3 regions of the Pantoea sp. KPR_PJ genome follow, and region 3 is predicted to be linked to each of the others. Evidence: predicted binding sites of a transcription regulator. Region 3 holds the regulator's gene; each other region holds the start of a gene.
The links. The regulator PurR, encoded in region 3, represses purine synthesis genes. The targets are predictions, from matches to a motif close to CANGCAAACGTTTGCNTG.

Region 1: the regulator PurR is predicted to act here: its motif matches at 2,896-2,913, upstream of tusA (sulfurtransferase TusA).
Region 2: the regulator PurR is predicted to act here: its motif matches at 2,249-2,266, upstream of gcvT (glycine cleavage system aminomethyltransferase GcvT).

The regions. Positions count from the first base shown of each region.
Region 1 is NZ_JABMIK010000007.1:120,763-124,977, forward strand. Features, by position in the region: gene iolC (5-dehydro-2-deoxygluconokinase) at 1-1,295, shown strand, start outside; gene HP564_RS15300 (DcrB family lipoprotein) at 1,432-1,986, opposite strand; gene HP564_RS15305 (7-cyano-7-deazaguanine/7-aminomethyl-7-deazaguanine transporter) at 2,103-2,768, opposite strand; gene tusA (sulfurtransferase TusA) at 2,970-3,221, shown strand; gene HP564_RS15315 (zinc/cadmium/mercury/lead-transporting ATPase) at 3,230-4,215, opposite strand, start outside.
Region 2 is NZ_JABMIK010000006.1:73,789-78,003, forward strand. Features, by position in the region: gene gcvP (aminomethyl-transferring glycine dehydrogenase) at 1-605, opposite strand, end outside; gene gcvH (glycine cleavage system protein GcvH) at 688-1,074, opposite strand; gene gcvT (glycine cleavage system aminomethyltransferase GcvT) at 1,097-2,191, opposite strand; gene ubiI (FAD-dependent 2-octaprenylphenol hydroxylase) at 2,631-3,833, opposite strand; gene ubiH (2-octaprenyl-6-methoxyphenyl hydroxylase) at 3,847-4,215, opposite strand, start outside.
Region 3 is NZ_JABMIK010000001.1:938,905-943,119, reverse strand. Features, by position in the region: gene HP564_RS04505 (C40 family peptidase) at 1-677, shown strand, start outside; gene HP564_RS04500 (YnhF family membrane protein) at 718-807, opposite strand; gene purR (HTH-type transcriptional repressor PurR) at 1,096-2,121, shown strand; gene punR (DNA-binding transcriptional activator PunR) at 2,118-3,023, opposite strand; gene punC (purine nucleoside transporter PunC) at 3,147-4,215, shown strand, end outside.

The DNA of each region.
Region 1 (4,215 bases), on a different contig from region 3:
TTGACCTGATCGTCGGCACAGAAGAGGAGTTTCATATCGCGGGCGGCAGCACCGATACGCTTGTTGCGCTGAAAAATGTGCGGCAGGCAACCCAGGCCACGCTGGTGTGCAAGCGCGGTCCGCTGGGCTGCGTCGTCTTTGAGGGGGAGATCCCCGACGCCTGGGAAGAGACGACGTTGCACTGCGGCGTGCGGGTCGAGGTTTTGAACGTGCTGGGCGCGGGCGACGCCTTTATGTCTGGCCTGCTGCGCGGCTGGCTCAATGATGAAGGCTGGGAGCAGGCGTGCCGTTACGCCAACGCCTGTGGTGCGCTGGTGGTATCGCGCCACGGCTGTGCACCCGCTATGCCAACCAGAGCGGAGCTGGATGATTTTCTCAGCCGGGACAATGAGGTGAAGCGTCCCGATCTTGATGCGCGTCTTAACCATCTGCACCGCGTCACCACCCGCAAACAGCCGTGGCCTGAACTGAATGTTTTCGCCTTTGACCATCGTAAGCAGCTGGCTGATATGGCACGCGAAGCGGGCGTCGATGAGAGTCAGGTTCCGGCACTGAAGGTCCTGCTGCTTAAAGCAGCGGAAGAGGCCGCGCACGATGCCGGGCTGGAGAGTAAAAGCGGCATTCTGGCCGACACGACTTATGGCCAGAAGGCGCTCAATGCCATTACCGGCAAGGGCTGGTGGATTGGCCGTCCGGTTGAACTGCCTGGATCGCGTCCACTGCGCCTTGAGCACGGCAACATTGGCTCACAGCTCATCGACTGGCCTGCTGAACACGTTGTGAAATGTCTGGTCTTCTACCATCCGCAGGACAGTGTCGAGATGCGCAAAGAGCAAGACGATCTGTTGCTCGACGTGTGGCACGGCTGCAATAAGAGCGGACATGAGCTGCTGCTGGAAGTGATCCTGCCGGAGAGCCATCCCGATCGCAGCGAAGCGCACTATGTCACGATGCTCAGCCATTTTTATCAGCTGGGGATCAAGCCCGACTGGTGGAAACTCCCGCCGCTGTCAGCAGAGAGCTGGCAGGCCATCAGCGGCCTGATTGAGCAGCACGACCCTTACTGTCGCGGTATTTTACTGCTGGGTCTTGATGCGCCAGAAGAGAAGTTGAAAGCGGGATTCGCGGCGGCGGCGCAGGCTCCCTGGGTGAAAGGGTTTGCGGTGGGGCGAACCATTTTCGGCCAGCCCTCACGGCAGTGGCTACAGGGCGAACTGGATGATAAAGCGCTGGTAGAGAAGGTGAAGGGTAACTATCTGCGGCTGATTGACTACTGGCGCGCCGCGCGCGGTTAAGAATCAAACACGGCGGGAAATCCCGCCGTGTTTGTCTGAAGGCATGGCGCCCGCTCAGGCGTCATAAGATGGCGCGCTTTGCTCTTCACGCCATGCCGCCCGCGCTTAAACGACCGGGCCGTCGGTGGAGACCGTCTTATTTCAGCGTGATGCTCTGAACAATGCTGTCTGCATCGCTCTGCGCCTGCTGCTGATTGTCGCCCGGCAGCGTGATCTGCAACGTCAGCAGTTTGCCGTCAACTTTCGCCAGCACCACCGATGACCAGGAGGTCTGGTTATTGGCTGATACCACGCTGTCCAGACGTTGTGCAGGCTGATCTTTCAGGGTAATGGCTTTGTCAGAGACGACCTGCAACTGCGGATCGCGGTTGCGCTGCTGCTGCTCCAGACGCTGCGCCAGCACATCGAGGTTTTCGCTGGTCGTATCGCCTGCAATAACAATAATGGCGCGCGCGCCGGTTTCATCCGCATAGACGTGCATATTGGTGGTCTGGTTGCCCAGCTTGCCGCTCTTGTCCGACATGCCCGCAGGCAGTGAGAAGCTCAGCTTACCGTCCATCAGCGTAACGTTTTGCGCCGACTGACTGGCGCTGGTGCCGTTGCTGCTGGTCGCGTCATCTTTCTTCTGATCGCAGGCCGCCAGGCCCAGCACCAGTAAGCCAATACCCGCATATTTCACTAAGTTTCGCATCTGAATCCCTTTATTTGATTCCAGTAAGGCGTTTATACAACGTGAATCGGGCGGCAAAAGCAACCGCCTGATTGTCAGCAGATCTTAGCGGGTCATACCCAAAGGCTCTATGCCAGTTAGCCGAAATTAATCTGCGGGCGCGCGGAGCGATCTGCCAGGCGCTTCAGCATGGCATTGAGCAGCACACCGTAGGCGGGCAGGAAGAAAATAAGGCAGATCAGAACTTTAAAGCTATAGTCCACCAGCGCGATCTCAATCCAGTGCGTTGCCATAAAGAGATCGGTGCTCTTGTAGAACGCGATAAAGAAGAAGGCGAGCGTATCGCTGATATTGCCCAGAAACATCGCGCAGCCTGGCGCGATCCACCACTGTGGCAGCTGGCGCAGGCGGTTAAAGACATGGACGTCAAGGATCTGCCCCAGCGCATAGGCCATAAAGCTGGCGCAGGCGATGCGCGCGACAAACAGGTTAACGTGTTGCAGAGCGGCGAAGCCCTGCCACTGACCCTGATAAAACAGGCTCGACACCAGATAGGAGACAAACAGGGCGGGGATCATCACCGTAATGATAATGCGCCTCGCCAGCGGCGCGCCGAAAATGCGCACGGTCAGGTCGGTCGCCAGAAAGATAAACGGGAAGCTAAATGCACCCCAGGTGGTGTTAAAGCCGAACACAGAAATGGGCAGCTGCACCAGGTAGTTACTGGAAATAATCACCAGCAGGTGAAACAGAGAGAGCCAGATCAGCGCGTGCTGACGCTGACGCAGAGAAAATGCGATCATAGAGGACCTTTTTCATATTGGGGTGAGGGAACCCATTGCCGCACAGCGCTGAGCCTGTACGACGGTACCAGTTGTAAAAAACCGCGGCATATTACCGCGTTGTGCTATTTACGCAATGGTTAATTTTAGCGCAATCGTTCTCGTCTTGCGTCTGCAGGGTAGCGCGTTAAAATGAGCGCCCCTGTTTAGACTGAGTGATTTATGAGCGACAACTTCTCCCAGGCCGATCGGCAACTGGATGCGCTGGGCCTGCGCTGCCCCGAGCCGGTAATGATGATACGTAAAACGGTCCGCGCTATGCAGGACGGGGAAACGCTGCTGATTATTGCTGACGATCCGGCCACCACGCGCGACATACCCGGCTTTTGCCGCTTTATGGAGCATCGCCTGCTGGCGCAGCAGACTGAGACCCTGCCTTATCACTATTTGATCCAGAAGGGTCTCGGCAGCTGAGCGAAGGGTTAATTGCGCAGCAGTCGCAGCGCATTGGCGGTGACCAGCACCGTTGCGCCAGAATCGGCGACCACCGCCAGCCATAGCCCGGTAAGACCCAGCAGCGTTGTTACCAGAAACAGCGCCTTCAGCCCCAGCGCAATCGCAATATTCTGCCGCAGGGTGGCGTGCGTGCGTCGTGCCAGAGTGAGCAGCGTCGGCAGCAGAGGCAGGGCGTCACGCGTCAGCGCGGCGTCGGCGGTCTCCAGCGCGATATCGCTGCCGCTGCCCATCGCAATCCCCAGGGTCGCGGCTTTCATGGCAGGCGCATCGTTGATGCCATCGCCCACCATCGCCAGCGGCTTCTGCCTGCCCAGTTCGCGAACGGCGTCGACTTTATCCGCAGGCAGCAGGCCGGCGCGAAACTCGATATCAAGCGCGCTGGCGATGGCTGCCGCTGCACGCGGATTGTCGCCGGTGAGCATCACGCTCTCCACGCCCATTTTCTTCAGCGTCGCCAGCGCCATGGGCGCGTCGTCGCGCAGGCTGTCGCGCAGCGCCAGCGCGCCCAGCGGCACCTCGTTACGCAGCACGACCACCAGCGTTTGCCCCTGCTCCTCCTGCCGGGCGATCTGCGCGCGTTGTCCGGCGGTCAGCGATGTGACGCGAGCCGGTGAGATCAGCGCTATCTGCGCACCTGCAACCTGTGCGGCAATGCCGCTGCCCGTCAGCGTCGTCTGGTCGCTGGCAGGCGGCAACACCAGTTGCCTGGCCTCGGCTGCCGTGACGACAGCTGCGGCCAGCGGATGTGTCGATCCCTGTTCCACCGCGGCAGCCAGCGCCAGCAGTTCATTCTGTGGCAAAGCGCTAAAACAGAGCAGGGTTACCAGCTGCGGCTTGCCCTGCGTTAAGGTCCCGGTTTTATCGAAGGCGATGGCTTTTATCTGGCTGAGACGCTCCAGTGCTGCGCCGCCTTTGATAAGCGCACCCTGACGCGCAGCAGCGGCCAGACCGG
Region 2 (4,215 bases), on a different contig from region 3:
CGATCGATAATCAGTTCGAAGCCAAAGGTTTTCGCACGGGTACGCACGACGTCGAGCGTCTGGGGATGAATATCTTCAGCAATAAAGAATTTATCCGCGTTTTTAAGTTTGCTGACGCGCTTCGCCATTGCCATTGCTTCCGCTGCCGCCGTCGCCTCATCCAGCAGCGAGGCAGAGGCTACGTCCAGGCCCGTAAGATCCAGCGTAACCTGCTGGAAGTTAAGCAGGGCTTCAAGGCGACCCTGCGACACTTCCGGCTGATAAGGAGTGTAAGCGGTATACCAGCCCGGATTTTCCAGCATATTGCGCAGGATCACCGGCGGCGTCACCACGGCGCTGTAGCCCATGCCAATCCAGGATTTAAAGCGCTGATTCTGGCCCGCAATCGCTTTCAGCTCAGCCAGCGCCTGCTGCTCGGTGGCGGCATCACCCACCGCGGGCGGGCCAGGCAGCTGAATATCGGCAGGCACGATGGAACCGATCAGGGCATCCAGCGAGCTGGCACCAATCGCTTTCAGCATCAAAGCCTGTTGTTCCGGAGAGGGGCCGATATGACGTTCAATAAAGGCACCGTGGTGTTCGAGCTGGCTCAAAGTCTGGGTCATTAGCAGTCAATCCTGGATCGGGCTGGAATAGAGAGATAGCAAGGGAATTAAAGCGGTCAGTTAACCCCGACCGCCGTCATGCTTATTCGTCGATAGACGCTTTGTAAGCGTCTGCGTCCAGCAGTGAATCGAGTTCAGATTCGTCGCTGGGTTGGATTCGGAACAGCCAGCCGGTGGCATAAGGTTCGCTGTTCACCAGTTCTGGCGCATCGCCCAGTGCCTCATTAACGGCCACAATCTCGCCGCTGACGGGCGCATAAATATCAGACGCCGCTTTTACCGATTCTGCTACCGCACACTCGTCGCCAGCTGCATAGCTGTTGCCCACCTCAGGCAGGTCAACAAACACCATATCGCCTAACAGCTCCTGCGCATGCTCGGTGATGCCAACGGTCAAGGTGCCGTCAGCTTCCTTACGCACCCACTCGTGGCTGTCACGATATTTCAATTCATTTGGCACATTGCTCATCGCCCTTTCTCCTGACATTTAATTACTGAACCGGCTTACCGCCGCGGACAAAAACAGGTTTGGTGACTTTTACCGGCATTTCACGCTGGCGGATCTCAACCACAGCGCTGTCGCCAATGCCTGCCGGAACGCGAGCCAGCGCGATGCTGCAGCCAAGCGTCGGCGAGAACGAGCCGCTGGTGATAATGCCCTGCTGCAACTGATCGCTAGCGTCGATGAAACGAACCGGCTGGCCGTGACGCAGCACGCCTTTTTCGGTCATGATCAGGCCAACCAGTTTTTCAGTGCCTTTCTCACGCTGCACCTCCAGCGCCTCGCGCCCGATAAAGTCACGATCGGCAGGCTCCCAGCACACCGTCCAGCCCATATTGGCCGCCAGCGGCGAAATACCTTCATCCATCTCCTGACCGTAAAGGTTCATTCCGGCTTCCAGACGCAGCGTGTCGCGCGCGCCGAGGCCGGCAGGCTTAACGCCTGCTGCCAGCAAACGCTGCCAGAAATCAGCCGCGGCGGCGGCAGGCAGCGCAATCTCATAACCCGCCTCGCCGGTATAGCCGGTGCTGGCGATAAACAGTTCACCGGACACGACGCCGAAAAAGGGCTTCATCCCGGCGACCGCTTCGCGCTGTTCGGCGCTAAATAGCGTCTGCGCTTTTTGCTGCGCCTGCGGCCCCTGCACGGCAATCAGCGCCAGATCGTCGCGCTCCGTCAGGGCGACGTCGAACGCTTCGGCGTGCTTAGCAATCCATGCCAGGTCTTTTTCACGCGTTGCCGAGTTAACAACGAGACGGAAAAAGTCCTCGGTCATAAAGTAAACAATCAAATCGTCAATGACGCCACCGGAGGCGTTTAGCATGCCGGAGTAAAGCGCTTTGCCCGGCTGTGTCAGTCTGGCGACATCATTGGCCAGCAGGTGGCGCAGGAAATTGCGCGTCTGTGCCCCGTGAAGATCAACAATCGTCATATGCGACACGTCAAACATTCCGGCATCCTGGCGCACGGCATGGTGCTCATCTATCTGTGAGCCATAGTGCAGCGGCATCATCCAGCCGTGGAAGTCCACCATGCGGGCACCGCAGGCCTGATGCTGTTCAAACAAAGGGGTTTGCTGAGTCATAACCATCCTGTTGCGAAGCGAGTAAATTTCAGGCTAACGCGAACCGTGGTATCGACCCGCGCAAACGTTCTCTTTTGCCTGACGTTACCACTGAAAAAGCGATTTAACCATAAGCTGTACAGGGTCGAATTGAAACATGGTCATTACGGTGCAGGCAAAGCAAACAGCATAAATAACTACGATTTTGTGATTTGTTACGCACGAAATCGGATTAGAGCATCGAATAGCAGCAAAATATTGAGCAAGGTCGCGCAGAATGTTAATAAGCAGCTCGAAGCGAACGCCATTGACATAAATAAAAGTAATGCGAATAGCGACGTAAAATTAGAATAAATCAAACGAGGCGCGCTAAAGGGGCAGGAGCGCACCTTCATAGTGCAGAGCGGACTGGCAGGCATAAAAAAGCCAGCTCAGGGCTGGCTAAGAAAAGTGAATGGCGCTAACGCAACCAGTCAGGCATGTCGTGCAGTCCCATGGCCTGGCGCAGCATCGCTGGCTTGACCCCGGGCAGTGTGTCCGCCAGCTTCAGCCCCAGATCGCGCAGCAGCTTTTTCGCCGGGTGAGTGCCGGCGAACAGCTCACGGAAGCCCTGCATACTGGCCAGCATCAGCGCCGCACTGTGTTTGCGGCTGCGCTCATAGCGACGCAGATAGAGGTGCTGACCAATATCTTTGCCCTGCTGGTGTAAACGACGGATTTCGCCTGTCAGCTCTGCCGCGTCCATAAAGCCCAGATTCACGCCCTGCCCCGCCAGCGGATGGATGGTATGCGCCGCATCGCCTACCAGCGCCAGACGGTGCGCGGCAAAGTTACGTGCGTAACGCGCCATCAGTGGAAAAGCTTTGCGCTCACTTTCCAGCTGGCAAAGTCCGAGGCGCATATCAAAGGCAACGGCCAGCTGCTGGTTAAACAGCGCCTGCGGCATACTCTCCAGGCGGCTGGCTTCCTGCGGCGGCAGCGACCAGACGATAGAGCAAAGATGGGGATCCTGCATCGGCAGGAAGGCCAGAATGCCATCGCCGTGAAAGACCTGACGCGCCACCGCCTCATGCGGTTTTTCGGTACGAATATTGGCGACCAGCGCGTGGTGATCGTAGTCCCAGAAGGTTAAGGGAATATCGGCTTTGTTGCGCAGCCATGAGTTTGCGCCGTCGGCAGCAATCAGCAGGCGTGCGGTGAGCATCTCACCGTTTTGCAGCGTTACAAACGCCTCGTTTTCGCCGAATGCAACCTGCTGAAGCTGTGCGGGTGCCATCAACGTTACATCACTACAGCGGCTGGCACGCTGCCATAGCGCGCTGTGAATCGCCGGATTTTCGACAATGTGCCCCAGATGCGTCAGCCCCTGCTGTTCGTCATCAAAGCGGATGGCGCCAAAGCTGTCGCGATCCCACACTTCCATACCGTGATAGGCACTGGCGCGGCGTGACAAAATATCTGACCAGACGTCAAGCCTCTGCAGCAGCCGTTCGCTGGCGGCATTGATCGCCGAAACGCGAATCGATGGCGCAGCGCTGGCATCGAAGTGCGGCTCCGCCGTTTTTTCCAGCACGGCGATACGTAGCCCACTGCCCTGTAAACCGCAGGCAACCGCCAGTCCGACCATGCCACCACCGGCGATAACCACATCAAAACTTTGCATCGGTGCCCCTTAGTTAACGCTTAACCCAGCCAAGCGTGCGCTCAGCCAGTTGATTTCGCAGCCCCGGCAGATGATCCATTGCCATTAGCCCCAGATTGCGGCCTGCCACAAGCGGCACATAGCGATTCGCAAACAGCCGCACCAGCCCGTCGGTAATACCAATCGTCGCGTCGCGGTCAGGCTGGCGACGCTGCTGGTAGTGGTGCAGCACGCCATAGCTCCCCACATCCTGCTGCTGGCGGTGCGCAGCCGCCAGCGTTTCCGCCAGTGACATAACGTCGCGCAGCCCCAGGTTGAAGCCTTGTCCAGCGATCGGGTGCAGCGTTTGTGCAGCATTGCCAACCAGCGCCAGACGGTGTGAAACCTGCTGCGTAGCGCTTTG
Region 3 (4,215 bases):
GGCGCAAGCGTCGGCCGGTAAAAACCAGCGCGAAGAAGTCTCGCCTGCCTGCTTCACAAAAATCAAAAGTCAAAAAGCAGCAGAAAATCGAAACCGCGTCACTTTCTCACTCCGCCAGTAAACCCAAAAAATCGTCATCTTCCTCCCGTAAACGCTATGGTCATCAGCGCACACTGAGCAGCATCAAAACTACCCGCGCTGCAAACGTGCAGAAAGTGGAAGCGGACGACGGCACTACCATCAAAATGAGCAAGTCTCACCGCCTGCGTTACCAGAAGGCGCGTGAAACGGCGATGACCAAACTGATGGGGCAGCTGGGTAAACCCTATCAATGGGGTGGCAGCTCACCGCACACTGGTTTCGACTGTAGCGGCCTGGTCTGGTATGCCTATAAAGATCTGGTGAAATTCAGAATTCCGCGCACCGCCAATGAGATGTACCATCTGCGCGACGCCTCACCGATCAAGCGCGAATCGCTGGAGAAAGGCGATCTGGTCTTTTTCCGCATTAACGGACGCGGCACCGCCGATCATGTAGGCGTCTATCTCGGCAACGGTAAATTTATTCAGTCGCCGCGCACTGGAAAAGATATTCAAATCAGCGCGCTTTCAGAGGATTACTGGCAGCGCCATTATATCGGCGCACGCCGCATGATGACGCCAAAGACCATACGCTGAGATAAAAAAACCGGGATATCCCGGTTTTTTTTGTGCCACTTTAATGCAGGATGGCGGTGAGGCTGAACGTCACAATCATCAGCAGCGCCGCACCAGTGGTCATCAATGCCAGTTTTAAATCGGTACTCATTTCCCCCCTCCTTACCCACACAGTTATTATGGTCTTGCGCAATTTTCCCATAGCTGGCGGTAAAAATCTCGTGTTATCTCGCAAGCCTTGCTAGAATCCCCGCCTTTGTTGCGCAACTGGCGCAACCGCAGTTTAGTCCGCACGCAACAGCCCCTGTTTTTTTCCTGCCAGGTAATGACTTTTCCGTCAAGAAATGCAGCAAATTAACAGAAAATAACCTTAGCGGACGCAAACGTTTAACATTATGCTTATCAGTAGCTTACTGACAGGTTCTGGAGTTTCTTTTTAATGGCAACAATCAAAGATGTCGCAAAGCGCGCCGGTGTCTCAACGACGACCGTTTCTCACGTAATTAACAAAACGCGTTTTGTTGCGGAAGAGACGCGCAATGCCGTCTGGCAGGCAATTCAGGAACTGCACTATTCGCCCAGCGCCGTAGCGCGCAGCCTGAAAGTCAACCACACCAAAACGCTGGGTCTGCTGGCAACCTCAAGCGAGGCGCCCTATTTTGCTGAGATCATTGAAGCGGTTGAGCACCACTGCTTTGAACGTGGCTATACCCTTATCCTCGGCAATGCGCATAACGATTTACAAAAGCAGCGCGCCTACCTGTCGATGATGGCGCAAAAACGTGTTGATGGCCTGCTGGTGATGTGCTCTGAATATCCGGAAGACCTGCTAAAAATGCTGGAAGAGAACCGCAACATCCCCATGGTCGTGATGGACTGGGGCGAATCGCGCGGTGATTTTACCGATACCGTACTGGATAATGCTTTCCAGGGTGGCTATCTGGCAGGTCGCTATTTGATCGAGCGCGGCCATCGCGATATCGGCGCTATCCCCGGCCAGCTGGAGCGCAATACCGGCGGCGGTCGCCACGCCGGTTTTCTCAAAGCACTGGAGGAGGCTGGCATCGCCGTGCGTTCTGAATGGATCGTGCAGGGCGACTTTGAGCCTGAATCGGGCTACCAGGCGATGCAGCAGATCCTGCAGCAGAAACAGCGTCCGACAGCAATATTCTGCGGAGGCGATATTATGGCGATGGGTGCGATCTGCGCGGCCGATGAGATGGGGCTGCGCGTGCCGCAGGACATTTCGGTGATCGGTTATGACAACGTACGTAACGCACGCTACTTCACGCCCGCCCTGACCACGGTACACCAGCCCAAAGCCCAGCTCGGTGAGAAGGCGCTGGAGATGTTGCTGGACCGTATTACCAGTAAACGTGAAGAGTCACAGACCATCGAAGTGCATCCGGCGCTGATTGAACGTCGCTCTGTAGCTGACGGTCCGTTCCGCGACTATCGCCGTTAATCTTCGCTTAACCACTCCTGATTTAGCGTTTGCGCATCGCCCAGATAGCTCAGTAGCCAGCTGAGCGCGGGTGATGCCCGCTCTTCTGACCAGCTCACGCAGCAATGGCTATCGGGAAAAGTGACCGGCAGCGTGAGCTCTGCCAGTTCACCCCTGTCCAGCAGAGGACGTGCAAGGTGCCCCGGCATCATCGCTACGCATAGCCCATCCAGCACGCAAACCAGCCCCGCCTGCCAGTCAGGCACTACCAGGCGCCGCTGGTTATCCAGCGTCCAGGTCATACGGCGCGGCAGCGCGCGTGAGGTATCCTCCAGCACCAGCGATGGCCAGGCGCGCAGCACATCATCATCCAGCCGGGACTGCTGTGTCAGCGGATGGTGACGCGCAACCACGCAGCGCCAGTTCAGCGCCCCCATATCGCGAAAGGCAAAGCGACCGCCAACCGGTATGGCCTGGGTTGCGCCAATAGCGACGTCTACCCGCCCGTCGGCCAGCGCGTCCCAGACGCCGTTAAAGACCTCATAGCTGATATGCAACTCCATATCGGGGAAGTGTCGATAGAAATCGGTCACCAGTTGACGGCTGCGCGGCAGTTTCACAATCCGGTCAACTGCAATGCTGAGCTGTCCGCGCCAGCCGTTTGCCAGCTGTTGACACTGCCTGCGGGTAGCGAGCATTTTTTTGATAACGTCCCGTCCTTCACGAACAAAATGTTCGCCGGCCGCGGTCAGGGTGACCTCGCGATGCTGACGTTCAAACAGCGCCACTGCCAGCCAGGTTTCCAGCTGCCGCACCGTATAGCTGACGGCAGACGGCACACGGTGCAGCTCCTGCGCCGCGGCGCTAAAGCTGCCGGTACGTGCTACGGCATCAACTACCTCAAGGGCATATTCAGACCACATCGACTTTCCTTTCAAATTTTTTCACAGCACTCTGCAAATTTTACCGTTTCACAGCCTGAGGTGCACCCTTTTACACTTTGCCGCGTTTAATCTGCCTGACTAATAATGAGAATGAGTCGAACCATGCTGTCTTCAAAAGGATTCATGCCTTACCTTGCCCTGCTCAGCATGCTGGGTTTCCTGGCAACGGATATGTACCTGCCCGCCTTCGGCGCAATGCAGGTGAGCTTTGCCACTTCGCCAGGCGTCATCAGCGCCAGTATGAGTCTGTTTCTCGCGGGATTTGCTCTCGGCCAGCTGTTCTGGGGACCGCTTTCCGACCGTATTGGCCGTAAACCCGTGCTGCTGATGGGCCTGGGGCTGTTTGCGCTTGGCTGCGCCGGCATGCTCTGGGTGGAGAATGTGGCGCTGATGCTGGTGCTGCGCTTTATTCAGGCAACAGGCGTTTGCTCAGCAGCAGTCAGCTGGCAGGCACTGGTGGTTGACCGCTACCCCCAGGCGCGCGCCAATAAAGTCTTTGCCACGATTATGCCGCTGGTTGCGCTGTCGCCGGCGCTGGCACCGCTGCTCGGTGCCTATTTAATCAGCCATTTTCACTGGCGTTCCATTTTCCTGGTGCTGACGCTGACTGGCGTCGTGTTGATGCTGGTTACGCTGCGTTTACCTGCTCGTCGCCCGACAGTGAAAGAAGCCGCCGATCAGCCCGGTTTTCTCACGCTGATGCGCTCCGGCATCTATCGGGGCAACGTGCTGATCTATGCCGCCTGCTCCGCCAGCTTCTTCGCCTGGCTGACGGGCTCACCCTTTATTCTTGCCGACGCTGGTCTGACGCCAGCGGATATCGGCCTGAGCTACATTCCACAGACCATCGCGTTTTTACTGGGTGGATTTGGCTGCCGTGCCCTGCTCAGCCACTTTGCGGGCACGCGGCTACTGCCGTGGCTGCTGACGCTCTATAGCCTGAGCGTCGGAACGCTGTTTGCCGTGGCGCTGATGGATAGCCATCCTCTGGTCGCTCTGCTGCTGCCGTTCTGCGGCATGGCACTGGCTAACGGTGCTATCTATCCCATCGTGGTTTCCAGTGCGCTGCTACCCTTTCCGCACGCAACGGGTAAAGCCGCCGCGCTGCAAAATACGCTGCAGCTTGGCCTGTGTTTTATCGCCAGCCTCGCCGTTTCCGCAGGTTTACAAC